Regions from separate parts of the Promicromonospora sp. NPDC050262 genome, predicted to be linked through region 1. Evidence: riboswitches for the same ligand, from Rfam matches in the RefSeq annotation. Region 1 holds a riboswitch; the other holds the start of a gene.
The links. Region 1 has a riboswitch for cyclic di-AMP ahead of AB0I29_RS12395 (NlpC/P60 family protein). Riboswitches for the same ligand answer to the same signal wherever they lie in the genome.
Positions count from the first base shown of each region.

Region 1 (3,306 bases):
TCCTCGCGGCCGCCGAGGCCGCGCACCAGGCCTGACCGACCGGCCCGCCAACGTGTCAGACCCTCAGGTCACCCCGGTGACCTGAGGGTCTGACACGTTCCGGGACACCGCGCGGGTCAGTCCGGGCAGTGCTTGTTCACCACGAGCACCGGGCACGCCGCGTGGTGCAGCACGGCCTGGCTCGTCGAGCCCAGCAGCAGCCCGCGGAAGCCGCCGCGGCCGCGCGAGCCGACGACCACGAGGTCCGACGCCGTCGAGAACTCCGTCAGTAGCTCGGCGCCCGTGCCGTCGAGCACGATCCGCCGGATCCGCAGCCCGGGGTTCTGCGCCTCGTACCGGTCGATCAGCACGTCCATGCCGGCCCCGATGTCGGCCAGCACCTGCTCCCGGTCGATCGAGGACGGCAGCCACGCCAGCATCCCGGCGTTGCCCACGGGCACGCCCGTGACGGCGGTCAGCTCCGCACCCCACGCGTTGGCCTGCACGATCGCGTGCTGCAGCGCCCGCTCGGCCTGCGGCGACCCGTCCACGCCGACGACGATGCGGCGCACCTCCCGGATCTCGGCGACCCCGCCCGCCTCGGCGTCCAGGGCGGCCGGCGCACCGGCCGGCTCGTCCGCCGCGAGGTCCGGCGGCGTCCAGGAGACGCCGCGGTTGGTCTCGGCGCGCAGCGGCACCACCACCACCGGGCACTTCGCGTGCGCGGGGAGCGCGGACGACACCGTGCCCAGCAACCGCTCCGTGAACCCGCCCCGGCCCCGGGTCCCGACCACGGCGAGCCCGTAGTCGGCGGACAGCTCCACGAGCACGCCCGCGGCGTCACCGGTCGCGACCTCCGTGGTGGCGCGGACCCCCGCGTCGGCCACGCGGTTCTCCGCCTCGACCAGGACCGCCTTCGCGCCCTCCTGGATCGTGGTGTCGTCCAGGGCGGCGTATCCGCCGTCGAGCGACGCGGCGGTGAACGACGGCAGTGAGTAGCTGCACACGATGTGCAGCGCCCAGCCCACGCGGTGCGCGTAGGCGGTAGCCCAGTCCAGCGCGTGCAGACTCGCGGCCGATCCGTCCACCCCGACCAGTACGACCTCGGATCGTGTCATCGCCAGTCCTTTCCTCAGCAGTGCATCTTTGCCCTCCAACGCTACCGGCGGGGCGCGGTCCACGGGTATCCGGAGGCAAAAAGACGGCAGAAAGATGGCAAAGCAGAGCGCCCGCCCGGATCTCCCCGGACAGGCGCTCTGCTGCGGTACTGCGTGGCTGCGATCAGCCCAGGCGGATGAACGTGGGGTTCGACTGCCAGATGGTGCGGAAGTCGACCACGGTGCCCGGCTTGGACGCGTCGATCATGGTGTTGCCACCGGCGTAGATCGAGACGTGACCGGGGGTCCACATCAGGTCGCCCGGCTGGGCCTGCGACGCCGGCACCTGGGTGCCGTAGCCGGCCTGCGCCGACGACGAGTGCGGCAGCGAGATGCCGAGCTGCGCGAAGACGTACGAGGTAAAGCCCGAGCAGTCGAAACCACTCGGGCTGGAGCCGCCGGAGACGTACGGGACGCCGATGTAGCGGCTGGCGATGGAGATCACGGAGTTGCCGATCGCCGACGCCGGGATGTCGACGGACGAGGAAGTGGTCGACACCGCGGTGGCCGCGGCCTCTGCTGCCTCGGCGGCGGCCGCCTCAGCGGCCTCCTCGGCTTCCTGGGCGGCGAGCTCGGCCTGGTAGTCCTCGTTGTCGGCGGCGGAGACCACCGAGACGGCGGACTTCTCGACGCTCAGCTCGGCGTCGGGCGCGACGGTCACGACAGGGGCGTTCGACAGGGACTCGCGAGCCTGGGACGTCAGCGCGTTGAGGTCCACCGAGTTCATCTTGGCGTGGCCGGTCTCCATCGGAGCGGCCTGCGCTGCCATCGCGCCACCAAAGGTGGAAACAAGAAGCCCACCGGCTGCTGCGACGACGGCGGTACGACGACCGACGGCGGCGTTCTGAGCAAGCTCGGTGAGCGGAGTCACGGGGCGCCGCGCAGCACGATGGCGTGCGCGGGTGGTACGTGCGGTCACGTAGTACCTCTCCTTGTACGCCTTCGAGGTCAGCTGTCGGGTTCGGGTGGGAGAAATCACCCGGCCGTGCACTCCCGAAGGATTACCCGGCTTCACCCCGAGGACGCACCCTGGCGCCCGATGGTGGGTCCCCCGCCTCTGTCATGCGGTCGTCTTGGGGCCCCGGCCGGTGACAGAGTTCGGCGTCCGTCCGGAGACTCCCTCGGAATAAACTCCGCGGGAGCGATCCGAACGTACCCGACGTCACCCCCGATGTCACGTTCCGGCAACGAATGTCATGGCGTGTCGGGAACGTGGCCTCACCTTTCCGACAAAGCGGGTGGTTCGGGACACCCTCAGGAGGTCGCGACGAAGAGGTGTCGCGCCAGGTCCTCGCCCAGCTCGAGCGCCGTCCCGGCGCCGTCGACCGTCACGGTGTACGTACCGTCGGTGAGCTCCGCCGTGATCCGCGAGCCGGGCACGAGACCGGCGTCGGACAGTCGGGCCAGCAGCTCGACGTCCGTCTGCAGGGGCTCCGCGATGCGGGTCAGGGACGCCGCGAGCGGCTCGCCCTTCACGCCCTTCTTGGCCGCGGCCTCGAAGGCGGACGGCAGCGAGATCACGCCGGCCAGGAACGGCACGTCCGTGTAGGCCTCGCCCAGCTCGGACAGGCCGGGGATCGGGTTGCCGTAGGGGTCGTGGTGCGGGTGGTCCAGCAGGCCCACGAGCCGCTTCTCCACGAGGTCGCTCATCACGTGCTCCCAGCGGCATGCCTCGACGTGCACGTGCTCCCAGTCGAGCTTGATCACGTCGGTCAGCAGGCGCTCCGCGAGGCGGTGCTTGCGCATCACGCGCATCGCCTTGTCGTGCCCGAGCTCGGTGAGCTCCAGGTGGCGGTCGCCGGTCACGATCACGAGCCCGTCGCGCTCCATACGCGCGACCGTCTGCGACACCGTCGGACCGGAGTGCCCCAGGCGCTCCGCGATGCGCGCGCGCAGGGGGGTGATGCCCTCCTCGTCGAGCTCGTAGATCGTCTTGAGGTACATCTCGGTGGTGTCGATCAGATCCGTCACGTCAGCTCCCGTCATGCGCGCAGCCGTCCAGTCGCCCTGGGCTCGGCGCCCCGGGCGTCGGCCCAGGTTCTAGTCTAGTTCTGTGCCACTGACAATCCCGACACACCTGTTGCCCACTGACGGCCGTTTCGGCTCAGGCCCCTCCAAGGTGCGCCCGGGACAGGTCGATCATCTCGTGGCGAACGCCCACGTGCTCGGT
Region 1 is NZ_JBFAKX010000006.1:290,766-294,071, reverse strand. Features, by position in the region: gene AB0I29_RS12405 (aminotransferase class I/II-fold pyridoxal phosphate-dependent enzyme) at 1-35, shown strand, start outside; gene AB0I29_RS12400 (universal stress protein) at 117-1,097, opposite strand; gene AB0I29_RS12395 (NlpC/P60 family protein) at 1,261-1,905, opposite strand; cyclic di-AMP (ydaO/yuaA leader) riboswitch at 2,058-2,250, opposite strand; gene AB0I29_RS12390 (metal-dependent transcriptional regulator) at 2,391-3,107, opposite strand; gene serC (phosphoserine transaminase) at 3,190-3,306, shown strand, end outside.

Region 2 (3,306 bases), on a different contig from region 1:
GGCCCCACTGCCTGTCCCGGAGGGGATCGCTGGTCGCGGCCTGCGCGCCCGGCGCGACCGCGACCAGCGTCGCCACGACGAGCGCCGCGGAGGTGGCGGCGCCGACAAGTGACTTCCTGTTCATATATGCCCCCATTATTCGCACAGGGGCTGATTACCCCTGAACTGGGGCAAACCTAGGACGACCGAGTCGACGCCGAACAGGCCTCACGCCCGGTTGGGGGTGAAATTTACACAATCGCAATCAGTAAGGGCGCGGGATGTCAGGCCCAGGCCTCGGAGAGCTCGCTCTCGTCATCGGCTTCCCTGGACAGCCGGAGCGCGGCGATGGCCGCACCGAGCAGCAGGGCGACCACCCAGGCCCCGAGCTGGTGCCCGTCGGGAACGATCGCGGCGGAGGCGATCTTGCCCGCGGCGAGGGCCACGGCGGACATCGGGTCCTCGGTGAGCGCCGAGCCCGGCCAGATGTTCTCCTGCACCGCCAGCAGGGCGGGTCCGGCCGCCTGCAGCACCCACACGGCGCCGGCGGCGGGCAGCCAGCCGAGCAGCTCCATCGGCTTGCTGTCCACGGTGAGGCCGAACGCGATACCGAGCGCCAGGGCGAGCACCCACCACGTGCCCGTCGGGGACACCGCGTTGCCGGGCACGAAGCCCCAGAACCAGCCGTCGAGGAGCACCACCGGCAGGGCGAGGGCGACACCGCGCAGAGCGGCCGGCCCGAGGCCCGCCAGGAGCCCGGCCGCGAGGCCGACGATCCCGGCGGCGCAGGTCACCACGAGCATGCCGAGCGGCATGGCGTCACCCGGGACCGTCTCGCGGGCCGCGAGCCACCAGGAGGCGCCACCTGCTCCGGCCATCGCGAGCAGGGTGCCGCCGATCGCGGCGGCGGCGCCCGCCCCGGCCGAGGCGGCAAGGCGGGCGGTGGTCCCGGCGAGCACGCCACCGAGCAGCGCCATGACGACGAGGCCGACCACCGCACCGTCGGCCGTGAAGGGCAGCGGCAGGATGCCCGCCTGGGCGGCGTCAGAAGCGTCCGCGATGCCGGTGACCTGGTACGACAGCTGCGCGAGCCAGGGCAGGAATCCGCAGATCCACCAGACGATCGCACTGATGGGAAACACCCACCAGGCGGAGATACGGGAGTGCGATTCGCCCATGCCGCCGAACGGTAGCGGATGTGTGATGTCGGTCATAACCCCTGAAGCCCGGAACGGCGCAAATCTGCGCCTTCGTTGGGTCAGACCGTAATGCGTAACCCGATCGTGACTTTTTCCGTGAACGTGTGTACTTTGACTTCTGCTCCACCGCACGGTGGAGTCGCGAGCCGGACGCCGAGTCCTGTCACCGGTTCGTGACCAGACGTTCAAGACAGGAGCGGGGGACCCATTCCCGGGCGACAGCAGGATCGTCGTCCTCGGGGTGAAGCCGGACGGAAACCCCCCAGTAGCCGTGCGGCCGGGTTGTACTCCTACCCGAACCCGACAGCTGACCTCGCAGGCGGTACAGGAGACATTAGGTGACGAACTCCCTCCGCGGACGGCATCGTGACAGCCGCCCGGCCCAGACACCGCTGACCATCCTCGCCCGTACCGCCACCGAGAACGCCGGCACAGTTGCCCGCCGCGGCGCGATCGCCGCAGCCGCCGGTGGCGTCCTGATCTCCACCATCGCGACGACGGCCCACGCGGCCCCGGCGATGGACCTGAAGACCGACGTCAAGACCGCGAAGCTCAACTCGGTCGACCTCAACTCACTCACCGCGGTGGCCAAGCAGTCCGTCGCCGCCGCCCCCACCGTGACCGTCCCGGCCGACGCGAAGATGCCGATCGAGATGGAAGCCCTGGGCACCTCCACGGGCGCCGACGGCGAGAAGGGCGAGGGCCCCGCCGTCGTCTCGGTCGACGCGCCGGACCCCGTGCCGGTCGGCCAGCAGGCCGTCAACATCGCCTTCAACTACCTGGGCATCACCTACGTGCTGGGCGGTAACTCGCCGTCGGAGGGCATGGACTGCTCGGGCCTGATCCAGTACGTGTACGCGCAGCTCGGCGTCTCCCTGCCGCACTCCTCGAGCGCGATGCTCAGCTCCGGTTACCAGGTCACGTACCCCGAGCCGGGCGACATCGTCTGGACGCCCGGCCACGTGGCCCTCTACGCCGGCAACGGCATGATCATCGAGGCCTGGGCCGCCGGCATGCCGGTCCGCTACACCGAGATGTGGCAGAACAGCCCGACCTTCATCCGGGTCGTCTGAGCCGGAGCCGCAGGCTCAGACGACAAAGAGGCAGAGCCTGAGCCGCTGGCCTGGACAGCCGCAACACCAGAGTCTCGCGAGGCGCCGCCTCCGCGCCGGGTATCCGGCAGCGGACGCGGCGCCTCTCGCGCACCCGGCCCCGGGGGGGGCTACTCCGGCCAGTCGCAGCTGTCCGCGATGAAGGCGAACAGGTCGGCGCGCGCCGAGTCCGGCATGGGCACGTAGATCACGTGCTGCGCCACCCCGTCGACGCTCGCCGACACGGGCAGGAACGTGCCGCGCTTGTCCTCGCCCACGGCGTGGGCGTCGCAGCGGGCGGGCACCACGGGCAGGGTGACGCTGCCGGAACGCTGCCCGTCGAGCGCGGAGCCGGTCCAGCCGGTCACTTCGCCGTCCGGGTCAGGGTTGTTCGTGATCGTGGTCCCGGCGATCCGGCCGATCGTGACCTCGGGCCCGCCGTCCACCGGATCGATCCGCAGCGTGACCAGGGCGGTCAGCTCGCCGTCGCGCGTCTCGACGGGGATGTCCGCGTCGACGGCGAGGCTCGCGCCCGCGGCTACCGCGGCCGTGGCACAGTCCACCGCGTGGTTCCGCGCGAGATGCCCGCCGGGATCGCCCACCTCCTCGACGACGACGTCGCTGGCCGGCCCGAGCTCGTCGAACTCGCCCAGGGCCAGCGTGATCGTCGCCGACGGCGCGGCGTCCGGCACCGGCTCCTCCGGCCCCGCCGGGAAGCCGGCGCACTCCGCCTCGCCCAGCTCGACGTAGACGTCCCGCGTGGTGCCGGGCCGCAGCGCCGGGGTGCGGTTCTCCTTGGTGGGGTGGGTGGGCCCGAAGCCGTCCGCGTCCAGGGCCCCCGACACCAACGTCATCGTCTCGTCCGAGTCGTTGGTGACCGCGAGGACGATCTCGCGGGCGGCGTACTGCGAGCGCCCTTGGTCCACCTGGACGCTGAGGTGGTCGGCGATGTCGTCGGGCACGGGCCCCAGGGTCGACGACGGCGTGGGCGCGCCCGAACATGCGACAGCGGCCGCCCCGACCAGCGACGTCAGGAG
Region 2 is NZ_JBFAKX010000011.1:224,124-227,429, forward strand. Features, by position in the region: gene AB0I29_RS18030 (S8 family serine peptidase) at 1-124, opposite strand, end outside; gene AB0I29_RS18035 (hypothetical protein) at 264-1,157, opposite strand; cyclic di-AMP (ydaO/yuaA leader) riboswitch at 1,320-1,515, shown strand; gene AB0I29_RS18040 (C40 family peptidase) at 1,517-2,251, shown strand; gene AB0I29_RS18045 (hypothetical protein) at 2,401-3,306, opposite strand, start outside.
Region 2: it holds a riboswitch for cyclic di-AMP, as region 1 does, so the genes downstream of both, AB0I29_RS18040 (C40 family peptidase) here and AB0I29_RS12395 (NlpC/P60 family protein) in region 1, are expected to answer to the same signal.